Regions from separate parts of the Acinetobacter sp. XS-4 genome, predicted to be linked through region 2. Evidence: predicted binding sites of a transcription regulator. Region 2 holds the regulator's gene; the other holds the start of a gene.
The links. The regulator PhoB, encoded in region 2, activates phosphate uptake and scavenging genes when phosphate is short. The targets are predictions, from matches to a motif close to TGTCATNAANCTGTCATAA.

Region 1 (8,101 bases), 1.2 Mb from region 2:
AAAGATATTTTTGCATTTCGTCAGACGGCACCATACCACCTCCTGTCGCCCATACTACATGGATTGCCTGTTTTAATTTCTCGGCTGATAGTTGATGTAAAGCTAAATAATCAGGATTCGTCTGGACATAATATGGCCCCATCATTCCTGCCACCGCAGAAGGCTCAAGCTGAATATTTTCAGTTTGATTTAGAAGTGCTATTAGTTCGTACAAACGTTCGTCATGAATGGTGTAATAGCCATCGATTAGCTGTTGCATAGCACGTCCAACAAAACCTGAAGCACGCCCTACTGCAAGTCCATCTGCGGCGGTTACATTATCGATGCCAATGTCATTTACTGAAATCTGATCATGCAAGCCTGTGTGTACACCAAGTAACATGCAAGGCGAATGAGTTGGTTCGGCAAAAATACAATGTACATGCTCACCAAAAGCCAGTTTCAACCCAAAACTCACCCCACCTGGGCCACCACCCACGCCACACGGCAAATAAACAAATAATGGGTGTTCGGCATCAACTGTAATTTGTTTTTGCTTAAATTGCTGTTTTAGGCGTATTCCTGCAACGGCATAGCCTAAAAATAATGTTTTTGAGTTTTCATCATCAATAAAAAAGCAGTGTGGATCTTGCTCTGCGGCTTTTCTTCCCTCTTCAACAGCTACGCCATAGTCACTAGCATATTCCACAACATTGACGCCCAGTGAACGCAGTTTGTCTTTTTTCCACTGTCTCGCATCGGCAGACATATGAACTGTAACTCTAAAACCCAGTTTGGCGCTCATAATACCGATAGAAAGCCCAAGGTTGCCTGTAGAACCTACTGCAATTTGATACTTAGAAAAAAACGTTCGAAATGAATCTTGATCTAACTTACTGTAATCGTCTTCAAACTTGAGAAGCCCTGTCTCAATTGCCAACTTTTCGGCATGAGCCAAGACTTCATAAATACCTCCACGCGCTTTAATTGAACCTGAAATAGGTAAATGGCTATCTTTTTTTAGCCAGAATGTTCCACTCAGTTGCACTTGTTCTGTTGAAGAAAGTGCTTGCTGCATTTTCGGAATTTCAACGATATCTGATTCAATTTTTCCATCTTGCGCTTGAGTTTCAGGAAACACTTTTGCTAAATAAGGTGCGAAACGCGCTAGCCTTGCTTCCGCATCACTTACGTCCTCTGCTGTGAGTCCAACTTTTTCTAAAGCTTCAGTTAAAGGATAACGATGAGGTGTAAACCAAAATGTCTCTTGATAGGTTTGCAATGCCTCAATAAGTGGGAATTGTTGTTTTAGCTGATCTATTTGAATCGCATCCATAATCTATCCTGATATCAAAGTTTTAAGCCCAGTTTTGGGAGCTACTTGATGCTCTATAACGACTTGTTAATTTATAATTGAATGTACATGAAAATGGACTGAACTTAAAAAGAAACAAATAAAAAAGCCACTGTTTACAGTGGCTTTAATTTTTTAAATGCGTTTATACAAACTGCAAGAACAACCAGTACAAACCACCTGATAAACAGATTGTTGCAGGAAGTGTAAATACCCATGCAGATAAAATTGTTTTAACTGTATTGAAGTTTAAGCCTGATCTATTCGCGACCATGGTACCTGCAACAGCACTGTTTAAAACGTGTGTTGTTGAAACAGGCATACCTAAACCATCAGCAGCGGCAATTGTACTCATTGCAACAAGCTCAGCAGACATCCCTTGACCATAAGTCATGTGATGCTTACCAATACGCTCACCTACAGTCACAACAATACGCTTCCAGCCAACCATAGTGCCTAAGCCAAGTGCCAAAGCAACTGCCACTTTCACCCAAGTTGGAATGTATTGTAAGAATGAATCTAAGCTACTGCGGTATTCTTTCACAAGTTTTTCTTGTGACTGATCCATTTTTGGTAATGCATTCGCTTTATCCAAACGCTTAAACGAAGTGGTACTTAAATACATGTCATTACGAATTTCGCTAATTGCAGCTTCTGGAATGTCTTTTAAGTTGTTATAGCTAGAAACTCGCTCACCCAAGTGGTCAGTCATGCTTGCCAATGCAGGCACTACTTCTGGAGTCTGCTGTTTAGTTTGAATATATTTAGTCAGAATAACACGCGCTTTTTCATCGGTTAATTCTGGCTGATTTTGATTCAAAAATACGGCAGTCTGAGAAGAAAGCTGATGGAATGATTGAACTTGTTGAGTATCAAGATTTTTATTTAATGAATAAGCTAACGGCACCAGACCAACCAAAATCAGCATGATGAGACCCATACCTTTTTGACCGTCATTAGAACCATGTGCAAAACTTACACCTGTACAGGTAAAGATTAAAATTGCACGAATGATTGCAGGTGGTGGTTTATTACCTTCTGGTGGTTGGAATAATTCTAATTGGCGTTTAAAAACAGTTTTAACCAACAAGAATACAATCGCTGCAAAAGCAAAACCAATTAAAGGCGAAAATAATAATGCCTTACCGACTTTAATCACCTGATCCATATCAACACCGCTGGTCGTTACGCCAGTCGATGCACTCAACAGATGGTTCATAATGCCCACACCCAAGATTGAACCAATCAAGGTATGAGAACTAGAAGCAGGAATACCTAAGAACCAAGTACCTAAGTTCCAGAGAATCGCAGCAATAAGAAGCGCAAAAACCATTGCGAAACCTGCACCGCTACCCATGTTCATAATCAGTTCAACAGGCAACAAAGCAATAATGCCGTAAGCGACTGCGCCGCTTGCAACCATTACCCCAAGAAAATTACAAAAACCTGCCCACATGACTGCAACTGGTGCAGGTAAAGCATTGGTGTAAATCACTGTTGCTACTGCATTTGCAGTATCGTGGAAGCCATTTACAAACTCAAAGCCTAAAGCAATCAAGAGTGCAGTAGATAAAAGGATAACCGAATAGAGACTCAAAGGTGGTACGTGTGCTAAATCAGCACTCACCTGAAATCCAATATAAATAAGTGTTGCAACAATAATCGTCAAAAACACCGGCATAAAAAACTTAGGTGTTGGGACATGTACATTCGTCGATTTGACTTGCAGGTTTGCCGCAAGTTTTGAATCCGAAACAGGGGGTAGATTAGAATTCATGCAGACGGTAAGAGGATAGAAAAATCCTCTGTATTCTTAAATTAAATTATGACAATTATATGACAAAGCAGCGCCTGATGAAGTCAATTTTTCATATTTTGACCTCATTTGATGCACCTTTCCTCTATCCAATTTATTTTTTTATTAAAATACAATAATTTAATTCAATTTATATCTTCCTTATTTATGACTATTTTTAAAGCAAAAATATCTACAAAATTAGCTGTATGATTATTTTTTAAACAGATTAAATGTCATAAAACGGAATATTGGAGATGAAATATTTCAATATAATGATCATTTCATGAATATTTGATGAAAAAACAGTCTCATTTGTCATAAAAGCCATTTTTCTAATGAATCTATTACAAGTGAATGATGGGTCGTTATAGCTCATCAATTGCGCAACTATTCTGTTACAATAGCGCCGCATTTTTAAATTTGTACAATATCGGGGTTTTATATGTCCACGCTTGCCACCCTAAAAGCGCTTCTTGCCAAACGCATTCTGATTATTGATGGTGCGATGGGTACCATGATTCAACGCCATAAACTAGAAGAAGCCGACTACCGTGGTGAGCGTTTTGCCGATTGGGCACATGACTTAAAAGGTAACAATGACCTTCTTGTACTGACTCAACCCGAAATCATTCAAGGTATTCATGAAGCTTATCTTGATGCAGGTGCAGACATTATTGAAACCAACAGCTTTAACGGCACGCGTGTTTCAATGTCTGACTACCACATGGAAGATCTTGTTCCAGAGATTAACCGTGAAGCAGCACGTTTAGCTAAAGCAGCTTGTGAAAAGTATTCGACTCCAGATAAACCTCGTTTTGTAGCAGGTGTACTCGGCCCAACATCGCGTACCTGTTCAATTTCACCCAATGTAAATGACCCTGCCTTTCGTAACATTACCTTTGATGAGCTAAAAGAAAACTATATTGAGGCAACTCATGCGCTGATTGAAGGCGGTGCAGATATCCTTCTGATTGAAACCGTTTTTGATACATTAAACTGTAAAGCTGCAATTTTTGCGGTGAAAGAAGTCTTTAAGCAACTTGGCTATGAATTACCACTCATGATTTCGGGGACCATTACCGATGCCTCAGGTCGTACCTTAACAGGTCAAACTGCTGAAGCGTTCTGGAACTCTGTACGCCATGGTGACTTACTTTCAATTGGTTTTAACTGTGCCCTTGGTGCAGATGCCATGCGTCCTCACGTTAAAACCGTGTCTGATGTGGCTGATACATTCATTTCTGCCCATCCAAATGCAGGCTTACCAAACGCTTTTGGTGAATATGATGAAACACCAGAGCAAACTGCTGCTTTCTTAAAAGAATTTGCAGAAAGTGGTTTGATCAATATTACCGGCGGTTGCTGTGGTACGACACCAGATCATATTCGTGCGATTGCCAATGCTGTAAAAGAAATTGCACCACGTCAAATTCCTGAAACTAAACCAGCTTGTCGCTTAAGTGGTTTAGAACCATTTAACATTTATGATGACTCATTGTTCGTTAACGTCGGTGAACGTACCAACGTTACTGGTTCAAAAAAATTCTTACGTCTTATTCGTGAAGAAAACTTTACCGAAGCTTTAGAAGTTGCCCAGCAGCAAGTCGAAGCTGGCGCACAGATTATCGACATTAACATGGATGAAGGGATGCTCGATTCGCAAAATGCGATGGTACATTTCTTAAACCTTGTGGCATCTGAGCCAGATATTTCACGTGTGCCAATCATGATTGACTCATCAAAATGGGAAATCATTGAAGCAGGCTTAAAATGCGTACAAGGTAAGCCCGTTGTTAACTCGATTTCCTTAAAAGAAGGTTATGACGAGTTTGTCGAAAAAGCTCGCCTGTGTCGCCAATATGGTGCTGCAATTATTGTGATGGCTTTTGATGAAACTGGTCAGGCCGATACTGCTGAGCGTAAACGCGAAATCTGTAAACGTTCTTATGATGTTTTGGTTAATGATGTAGGCTTCCCTGCTGAAGATATTATTTTTGACCCGAACGTGTTTGCAGTGGCAACAGGTATTGAAGAACACAATAACTATGGCGTCGATTTTATTGAAGCCACAGGTTGGATTAAACAGAATTTACCTCACGCCATGATTTCTGGTGGTGTATCGAACGTTTCATTCTCGTTCCGTGGTAATGAGCCTGTTCGTGAAGCAATTCACTCTGTGTTCTTGTACCATGCCATTAAACAAGGCATGACCATGGGGATTGTAAATGCTGGTCAAATGGCGATTTATGACGATATTCCTAAAGAACTCAAAGATGCCGTTGAAGATGTTGTTTTAAACCAGAACCAAGGTGAATCTGGTCAACTTGCTACTGAAAAATTGCTTGAAGTCGCTGAAAAGTTCCGTGGTCATAGTGGTGCTCAACGCGAAGCTGAAAACCTTGAATGGCGTAATGAAGCTGTAGAAAAACGTCTTGAATATGCTTTGGTTAAAGGTATTACCACTTACATTGACGAAGATACCGAAGAAGCCCGCCTAAAAGCCAAACGTCCTTTAGATGTAATCGAAGGCGCTTTGATGGATGGCATGAACGTTGTTGGTGACTTGTTCGGTTCAGGCAAAATGTTCTTACCTCAGGTTGTGAAATCTGCACGTGTCATGAAGCAAGCTGTGGCTTGGCTCAACCCGTACATTGAAGCTGAAAAAACCGGTAGCCAATCTAAAGGTAAAGTCTTGATGGCAACTGTTAAGGGCGACGTACACGATATTGGTAAAAATATTGTAGGCGTGGTACTAGGCTGTAATGGTTACGACATTGTTGACCTTGGCGTGATGGTGCCTTGCGAGAAGATCTTGCAAACTGCAATTGATGAAAAATGTGACATCATTGGGTTGTCAGGTCTGATTACCCCATCTTTAGATGAAATGGTGTTTGTTGCGAAAGAAATGCAACGTAAAGGTTTTAACATTCCTTTATTAATTGGTGGTGCAACAACGTCAAAAGCACACACAGCAGTAAAAATTGACCCTCAGTACCAAAACGATGCGGTGATTTATGTTGCAGATGCTTCACGTGCTGTGGGCGTTGCAACTACCCTGCTTTCAAAAGAAATGCGTGGAAAATTCATTGAAGAGCACCGTGCTGAATATGTCAAAATTCGTGAGCGCTTAGCCAACAAACAGCCTAAAGCTGCCAAGCTAACTTATGCAGAGTCTGTTAAAAACGGCTTTAAAATTGATGAGAGTTATGTTCCCGCAAAACCAAATCTTTTAGGAACACAGGTCTTAACCAATTACCCACTTGCAACACTTGTAGAATATTTTGACTGGACACCATTCTTCATTTCTTGGAGCTTGGCAGGTAAGTTCCCGAAAATTTTAGAAGATGAAGTGGTCGGTGAAGCTGCAACAGATTTGTACAACCAAGCTCAAGCAATGTTGAAAGATATTATCGACAACAACCTTTTTGATGCACGTGCTGTATTTGGTATGTTCCCTGCTCAGCGCACTGATGCTGACACCGTCAGCGTATTTGATGAAGCGGGTCAAAAGGTTACGCATACTTTTGAACATTTGCGTCAACAATCTGACAAAGTGACAGGTAAACCAAACTTGTCTTTAGCAGATTACATTCGCACTGACCGTGAGCAACAGGACTACTTGGGCGGATTCACTGTATCAATTTTTGGTGCAGAAGAACTGGCAAATGAATACAAAGCTAAAGGTGATGACTACTCTGCAATTTTAGTTCAGTCACTAGCCGACCGTTTTGCTGAAGCCTTTGCAGAACACTTACATGAACGCATTCGTAAAGAGTTCTGGGGTTATAAAGCTGACGAACAGCTAGGCAATGAAGAACTGATTAAAGAGAAATATGTCGGTATTCGCCCTGCGCCGGGTTACCCAGCTTGCCCAGAGCACTCTGAAAAAGCAGTGTTATTCGACTGGTTAGGTTCTACAGACAAAATCGGCACCAAACTAACTGAACACTTTGCAATGATGCCACCATCTTCAGTAAGTGGTTTCTATTATTCTCATCCACAAAGTGAATACTTTAACGTGGGCAAAATCTCTCAGGATCAACTTGAAGATTATGCAAAACGTAAAGGTTGGACACTTGATGAAGCAAAACGCTGGTTAGGACCGAATTTAGATGATTCGATTGTTTAAGCTTAAGTAACAATATTAAATCCCCTCAATTGAGGGGATTTAATATTGTTCAAAAACACCTGTAATATGAGTCATACCATTTAGTGTATTCGCTCCTGCTTTTACATTATGAAAATAAAAGGTTTGTCTATTACTATCTGAAGTTATGCCAGAACAAAGAATTTCTCGATTTCCGCACATGAATTCTTGTTCACCAATTATTGTCTTAACGCTTAAATGTCCTGCAAGCTCTTGAATGATAGATATATCAATCAATTCATTATTATTTTCAAAACCTAGATTATAAATTTTTTGATCATTTTTAACTGTAGCTATATAACGACTATCAATAGGCAACATTACTATTTTTTGCCCACCCAATTGTAAATCACTATAAGTTTTTGGCATATTCATATTTACACTAATCTTTATTTTTTTACTATTAATGCGATCAATCAACTCTATATTTTCGAGATTAAACTCTATATTTTTTTGATCTTCCTTCCAAAACTGATCGCTCAATTTCTCTATATTTTCAAAATCCCCACCTTTATATACCAAATTAATTAATGCATTACTTTCCACCTTATTTTCATAAAATATTATACTTAAATATGAAATATCTTCATTTTTCTTCAAAGTAAATTTTTTTGTAGTGTATATTAATTCATTATTATAATATTGCTTTGACTCTTCAAAATCTATAATTTTAAAAATACTTCCATCAATAGCAATATCATTAACTTTGATAGCTGAAAACCTATCTTTTTGAAACAATGGCCAATTTGAAGGAACCGTAAAATTTATATTTCCAGACACAACTACGGGAACTCCATTTCCTATCTCCTCTCCATTTATAGAA
Region 2 (8,101 bases):
AACATCTGGTCTTTGATGGTCAACAACACTTTAGCGCATTGCATTTTCCAGAGCTCAGAGAGCGCAGTTTTGTGATTGGGTCTTTTGGAAAAACCTTTCATGTGACGGGCTGGAAAACAGGTTATTGCGTCGCTTTACCTGAGTTAATGCGTTTATTTCGCCAGATTTATCAATATGCAAATTTCTGTGGCACGACACCTTGTCAGATTGCCCTAGCTCAATATATGGAGCAACATCCAGAACATATTCAAGAGCTTTCGCAGTTTTACCAGACTAAGCGAGATCGATTTAATCAGGCAATTCATAATAGCCATTTCTTGCTAAAACCATCTCAAGGGACATATTTCCAAAATCTTGATTACAGTCAAATTAGACCAGACTTAAACGATGTAGAAATGTGCCAGTTTTTAGCCGAGCAACATAAAATTGTGGCTATTCCTGTTTCGGTGTTTTATCAGCAAGCACCAGAGTCTTTACGCCTGATTCGTTTCTGCTTTGCTAAAAATGATGAGACTCTGCAAAAAGCAGGAGAAATCTTGAATGAATGTTAATAAATTTAGCTACTTAGCACAGTAAAAACACTACAAGTTATTCGCTCCAACTATGCTAAGTTGGATGTCTGCCCCGCTCATCAAAGAGATGGGCGATGGAGAACACATGCCACCAAGACAATCTTTAATTCACCAGCAAAATCTATGGAAAACATTTTTTGTTTTCTTGCTCCCCCTGATTGCAACCAATATTTTGCAAAACTTGTCGGGGACGATTAACACCATCTTCGTTGGTCAAATGATGGGAGTTGATGCAATTGCTGCCGTCTCGGTTTTTTTCCCTATTTTATTCTTGCTCCTCGCTTTTATTATCGGGATTTCAACAGGTACTACTGTTTTAGTAGGGCAAGCGTGGGGCGCACAAAATATAGAGAAAGTCCAAAGTGTGGTCGGTTCTACCCTGTTTATGACACTGATTGGTGGGGTAATTACCGCGATTATCGGTGTGTTTTTTGCCCACGATATTTTAGAGTTATTGGGCACAGATCCAAAGGTAATGCATCTTGCTTTGCCTTATGTGCAATGGATGCTGGCGGGTAGCCCGCTTCTATTTGTTTATATTATTTATACCTCAATTTTACGTGGTGTAGGCGACAGTACAACGCCCTTACTTGCATTGGCTTTAACCAGTGTAATTGGTTTGGTGATTACCCCGATATTGCTTAAAGGTTATTTTGGTTTACCAGCTCTGGGAATTATTGCTCCAGCAATTGCAACAATCACGGGTTATGTTGCAATTTTGATTTTTCTGGCAATTTATCTGAACAAGAAAAATCATCCACTTAGACCTAATCGGCAGCTTCTGCAACATATCCGTCATAATCCAGAACTGAGCAAAATCATTTTGCGCTTAGGCGTACCAACCGGCATTCAAATGATTATGACCTCAATGGCTGGCTTGGTTATTGTTGGGTTGGTTAACCATTACGGATCGCATGCTACAGCAGCGTATGGTGCAGTGAATCAGGTGCTCAACTACATTCAGTTTCCTGCTTTATCAATCTCAATTGCAGCTTCAATTTTTGCAGCACAAGCAATTGGTGCTGGCAAATCAGATCTGTTAGCACGAGTAACCCGCACAGCTTTGGGAATGAACTTCTTATTTACAGGCACCTTAATTGCACTTGGCTATCTATTTTCAAAATATTTAATGGCTTTGTTTATTACCGACCCAACTGTGGTCGTGTTAGGCCAACAGCTTTTATTTATTGTACTTTGGGCAATTTTATTCTTTGGTGCAGGTGCCATTTTTGCATCGATCATGCGTGCCAGCGGAACCGTGACCGTTCCAATGCTGTTAAACATCTCTGCTATTTTATTTATTGAAATTCCATGTGCTTACTGGTTTAGTTCAATGTGGGGGCTTAAAGGAATCTGGGTTGCCTATGCCTTGGCATTTGTCAGTTTATGTATTATTCAAGGCTTATATTACCAATTCATTTGGAAGAAAAAGAAGATCAAAGTTCTTATTTAGAACCATTCAAACTACATAAAAAAAGCCATCATTTGATGGCTTTTTTTCGTTAAAAAATTATTTCATTAATTTGGTCACAATGGTTGAAGCACGTTGATATCCCGTTGGGAATAAACGCTGGAATGCATCAAGAATTTTTGCGTCACTACCAATCAATAAACGGCGCTTATTTTTTAATACAGCTTGTAAAATTTGACGAGCGGCTTCTTCAGGTGGAGTACGTAGTAGCTTGTCAAAGTTTTGAATCGATTTCGTCGGGTCCATACCCAAACTATTCAAGCTATCACTCATTTTTGCAGATTTAGCAATATTGGTGCGGATTCCGCCCGGATGTACACACAACGAGCTTACGCCACTTTTTTCAATATCCAACTCTTGGCGTAATGATTCGGTAAAACCACGCACAGCAAATTTAGTCGCGTTATAACCAGATTGCGTCGGTTGAGCAGTTAAACCAAATAGGCTCGATATGTTAATAATATGACCATCTTGAGTTTGCTTAATGAACGGTAAAAACTCTTTAGTTCCGTACACCACACCCCAGAAGTTAATCCCAACAATCCACTCTAAATCTTCGTAGGTCGCACCTTCAACAGTCGAACCTAACGCAACACCGGCGTTGTTAAAAATCAGGTTAACAGAACCATGATCTTGCACAGTTTCTTGTGCCCACTGCTTTACCGCTTCACGGTCAGAAACATCAAGCTTTTTGGTGGTAACAGTAATATTGCTGTATGGTTTTAAAAGCTCGACAGTTTGCTGTAATCCTTTTTCATTAATATCACTCAACGAAAGATGGCAGCCCTGTTTTGCCAAAAGAATTGCTAACTGTTGTCCAATGCCAGAACCCGCGCCCGTAATTGCAGCGACTTTGTTTTTAAAATTTTTCATTGTCCATCCTTTGTTTTTCGATATTTGCACAGTCGGTTCATTGCATGTGCAGTTTAGACACCTTTAATATAATTTTGACAATATCCATTGTCAATATAGTACACTGTAAATTCAGATAGAATGGCACAATTCTGCTGAGGGCTTTATCATAGTGAGCATATTTGGGTAAAACCTATAAATTAGGAAACCATTCTTTAGGAAACGACTTATTTATGGCGACAAACGACTCAACCAGTAAAAAGAAAACAAAAACTGTGAGTAAAGAACGTCAGTTCAAAGGGTTATCTTTATCTGAACGTAAAGAGGCACGCCGCGAAAAACTGATTGAAGCGGGTATCGCGACTTATGGAACACTCGGCTTTTTTTCCGTAACGGTCAAAGATGTCTGCCAAGAGGCAAAACTCACAGAACGCTATTTCTATGAATCATTTAAGAAAAGTGAAGATTTATTTCAAACCATCTTTTTAAAAATGATTGAAGAATTACAGCAAAACCTGATGCAAGCTGTGATTAAAGCTACCCCCGATCCAGAAAAAATGGTCGATGCGGGATTGCGAGCACTGCTAACAACATTAAAAGAAGATCCGAGATTAGCTCGTATTGTCTATGTCGACGCAGTTTTGGTACAAGAGTTACATAATCAAGCCACCATTCAAGAAACACTTGCGCAATTTGACCGCATGATTCAAGCCTTTGTTATGCTGACCATGCCGCAAATTCAACACCACGAAAATGAGCTCTCTTTAATCGCAACTGGCTTAAATGGATATGTTACTCAAATTGCAATTCGATGGGTCATGGGAGGGTTTGAACAGTCTCTTGAGCAGGTTTTAACCGCATGCCGTATCGTTTTCTTATCTTTATTAGCGCAAGTTTCAAAATAATATTAAAGTTTTTTGACAGCGATAAATGTGCAAAACCAGTTAAACTACTTCATTGATAAGCTATTGAATGATTTTAAGAAAACTAAAATATTCATGTCATCATTTGGTCATACCTTTGCCTTGGTTTTGTCACAACTTATTGCTAAATTTAATTTTATAGACTTTTCTGCAATGAAATTGTCATAATTAATCTTTGTAATAAGCCTGTCATAACTACAAAACGGTTCACCGTTAAATCTATAGGATATTGCGCTGTGAAAGATGACTATATTTTAATTGTCGATGATGAGCTTCCTATTCGCGAAATGATCCATACTTCTTTGGACATGGCAGGCTTTCAGTGTTTACAGGCAGAAGATGCCAAACAAGCTCATCAAATTATCGTCGACCAACGTCCGGCGCTTATCTTGCTTGATTGGATGTTACCTGGAGGCGTAAGTGGTGTCGATTTATGTCGCCGCTTAAAACGAGATGAAAACCTAGCAGAAATTCCGGTCATTATGTTGACTGCCCGCGGAGAAGAAGACCACAAAGTACAAGGTCTTGACGCAGGTGCAGATGACTACATGACCAAGCCTTTTTCAACACGCGAACTGGTTTCACGTATTAAGGCAGTTCTGCGTCGTGCTAATGCATTAAGTGGTGAAAAAACTATTGATGCCAATGGCTTAATTCTTGATCCTGTAAGCCAGCGTGTTAGCTTTGGCAACAGCATTTTAGATATGGGCCCAACTGAATATCGCTTACTTGCATTTTTTATGACCCATCCAGAGCGTGCATATACACGTGCCCAGTTGCTCGATCAGGTGTGGGGCGGTAATGTATATATCGAAGACCGCACTATCGATGTGCACATTCGTCGTTTGCGTAAAGTTTTAGAACCTTTTGGTGTAGACCGATTTGTTCAGACTGTGCGTGGAACTGGCTACCGTTTCTCAACACGTGCAGATTTAGCCGCAGGTTAACCAAGATTTATGTATGAACCCTACCCCGTCCCCGAACAGGTACGTGAACAAAAACTTTCCCGCTACAGTAGTTTATGGACGTTTGCCAAACAAGATTTACGGCTTTTATTATTTTTTCTAATTATTGCCGGCTTAATCGGTTTAGGCCTTGGGTATTTCTGGAGCTGTATTTTTATCGCCTTCGTGGTGTTTTTTACACTCCAGTTGCGTTCTTTATATCTGGTCAATGACTGGATTGCGAATAAGCCTTATGACGTTCCTCCAAATCTTAATGGGATTTGGGGGGCATTATTATTTAATGTTTACCGTGCTCAGCGCCAAGAACGAATTGTTCAAGCCGAAATGGTCGGTTTAATTGATCGAGCTCAATCTTCGTTAGTTGCACTTGCCGAAGCCGTTGTTTTAATTGATGACCAACATCAAATCGAGTGGTGGAACCCTGCTGCTGAACGTTTGTTAGGAATCAGTCCTCTCGACCGCGGCCGAAATCTATTAACGATTTTACGTCAGCCGACCTTTATTGAATATTTTAACAATATTGATCAGGCACCCGATGGGATTAAGCTTCACTCAAATTTTGATGATGACCGCTATGTACAGGTCAAACTCACAAGATTTGGTGGAGAAAGTCGCTTATTGGTGGCTTACGACGTTACACGTATGCACAACCTTGAACAGATGCGTAAAGACTTCGTCGATAATATTTCTCATGAACTTCGCACACCATTAACTGTACTAAGTGGTTATATCGAAACGTTTACAGATCAGGAAGATATTAGTCCGCGTTGGAAACGTGCGTTTGATCAGATGCAGTCACAAACCAAACGTATGAATGCTTTGGTGAATGATTTACTACTGTTATCGAATTTAGAAAATAATAAAAAAATTGCAAAGAATCAGATTATTGAAATGCCGAGTTTAATGAGTCAACTTTTTGATGATGCTCAGGCCTACAATGCCGATTATGGACACACGCTCAATTTACACATTGATAGCCACTGTGACCTGATTGGTTCAGACATGGAAATCGCCAGTGCATTTAGTAATTTAATTACCAATGCCATCAAGTACACGCCAAAAGGTGGAACCATTACGATTGGCTGGCATGATGATGGTGAACATGCTTACTTTAGCGTACAAGACACAGGTATTGGAATTAACCCAAAACATTTGCCACGTTTAACTGAGCGCTTCTATCGTGTTGACAGCGACCGTAGTCGCCAAACAGGTGGTACAGGTTTAGGCTTGGCGATTGTAAAACACGTGCTTATGCAACACGGTGCCTATTTAGATGTGCAATCTAAAGAAAATGAAGGTTCAACATTTACTGTAGTTTTTCCAAAAGAAAGACTTTATAACATGACCTAAAGTCACCTCTCTTCAAATAAAAAGCCGACTCACGAAAAGTCGGCTTTTTTGTATTATTTAAAATAATTTACTTAAAATTAGAACAATATGATTTCGTCTGATTTTTGTCTATTACATTTAAAAACTTAGTGGCAAAAGTATTGCTCTGGCGTAATGCATCGCGATGATCTCCACCATCAATTGTTTGATATATAGTTGGTTTTTTTAATTTACATAGCTGCTGGTAATAAGCAGATGTCCCTCTAGGATCGACTAAATGATCTTTAGAACCCTGAACAATCATTAACGGTACGGTAGGTACCATATTTTCAATGGACTGTTGTTTTAGATAAGTCAAAAGAGGCTTTAAGTCCGCATCAGATCGAAATATGTGAGAAGGAGATTTCTTCAAATCAGCCTGAAGTTCAGATAAACAACGGCTGCGCCCTTGAGTCAGTACTGCGTTCATTTCTGGACTGACTAAATTCTCAGGAACAATACTTGGTTCTGCTGCTTGTGCTCCTAATAACACAATCGGGAAAAATGCTGCCACACTAGGTTCTGGGTTTGGATGGGTCTGCACATATTCTGCAATGCCTTCATATTGATAGCCGCCAGGCGCAAGAGCAATTGCCCCTTTTAAATCTAGTTCGGGCGCATCTTTTTGACCATAGGCAGACACAGCAATTGCCGCAGCCCCGCCTTGACTGTGACCCATTACCAACCACTGTTTATTAAAACTCTTGGGCTCAAGTAAATGTAATGCACGCACTGCATCGACCACTGTATGCAATTGGCTCTTTGCATTCATATAAGGATGCCCACCTGACGTACCTAAACCCTGATAATCAGGTGCGACAACTGCATAGCCACGTGCAAGCCAACCATCTAAAGCTTTAGAAGCCACTTCTTGATATGAATGAACTGGCCCACCAACATAATCACCCGAAGGTGCACAAGTATCAGCTACTCCAGTTGTGCCATGCGCCCAAGCGAGTATTGGCCAGCCATTTTTTGGCTGCGTGCCTTTCGGTAATAAAATAAAAGCCGATGCCACAATGGGCTCGCCCTGAATACCTCGACTACGATAATTGACCAACAAACGCTGATCAGCATGAGGAAATAAATCCGTCACATCTTGCTGTTCTAGAGACAGTATTGAACCTGGTTTTTCGCTCACAATTTGCTTACCCAAATCTGTAATTGGAGCAGCCATAGCAGAGCCCGACACCAAACAAGCGCTACTAAATAAAATTTTTAAAAGAAAATTAGTTTTTCTAATCAAGGGATTAATCCTCTATTATTTACAATACATCTATTTAAATAATTAATTTATAAAATATAAATTACCATAAAATCATCTAGATTTATATTCAACTCAAAATAAATTACATTTATATATAACCACTTAAAATTTAATTAAAATATATTTTAAAGAAACGTATTATAAATATGGTTGCAAAAATTAATCCCATTTCAATAATAAAAATATATGCTGATATTTTCCTAATGACTATAGCGATTAAAATGTCAAAACAATATAAATTTATACCCTACCTGATTTGTCTTATTCTCGGTTCTCTACCCATCTATAGCTTTGCAGACGTACAAGTATATGGTCCTGGTGGACCAGCACCCGCAATGAAAGAAGCCGCCAAACAATTCACCAATAAAACGGGTATAGCAGTTCATGTAACGTCTGGACCTACTTCTCAATGGTCTGACAAAGCGAAACTAGATGCCGATGTTATATATAGTGGTTCCGAAGCCATGATGTCGGATTTCGAAAATGCTTTTTCTGAGCAAATTATAAAAGACTCGGTAGAACCTTTATATTTACGTCCCGCAGCCATTTTAGTACGTAAGGGAAATCCTAAAAATATTAAAGGATTTAAAGACCTAGCTAAATCCAATATTAAAGTTTTAGTTACTCACGGTGCAGGTCAGGTCGGTATGTGGGAGGATATTGCTGGTAGAACTGGCAATATC

Region 1: MMY79_RS14520 (inorganic phosphate transporter) is a predicted target of PhoB. The motif match lies at 3,157-3,175, and genes of this name have one in related genera.

The regions. Positions count from the first base shown of each region.
Region 1 covers NZ_CP094657.1:3,124,491-3,132,591, forward strand. Annotated here, with positions in the region: gene MMY79_RS14515 (D-serine ammonia-lyase) at 1-1,315, opposite strand, end outside; gene MMY79_RS14520 (inorganic phosphate transporter) at 1,479-3,110, opposite strand; gene metH (methionine synthase) at 3,574-7,260, shown strand; gene MMY79_RS14530 (hypothetical protein) at 7,300-8,101, opposite strand, start outside.
Region 2 covers NZ_CP094657.1:107,748-115,848, reverse strand. Annotated here, with positions in the region: gene MMY79_RS00530 (pyridoxal phosphate-dependent aminotransferase) at 1-551, shown strand, start outside; gene MMY79_RS00525 (MATE family efflux transporter) at 658-2,025, shown strand; gene MMY79_RS00520 (SDR family NAD(P)-dependent oxidoreductase) at 2,083-2,916, opposite strand; gene MMY79_RS00515 (TetR/AcrR family transcriptional regulator) at 3,129-3,800, shown strand; gene phoB (phosphate regulon transcriptional regulator PhoB) at 4,055-4,765, shown strand; gene phoR (phosphate regulon sensor histidine kinase PhoR) at 4,775-6,133, shown strand; gene MMY79_RS00500 (alpha/beta fold hydrolase) at 6,201-7,397, opposite strand; gene MMY79_RS00495 (AcfC family putative adhesin) at 7,640-8,101, shown strand, end outside.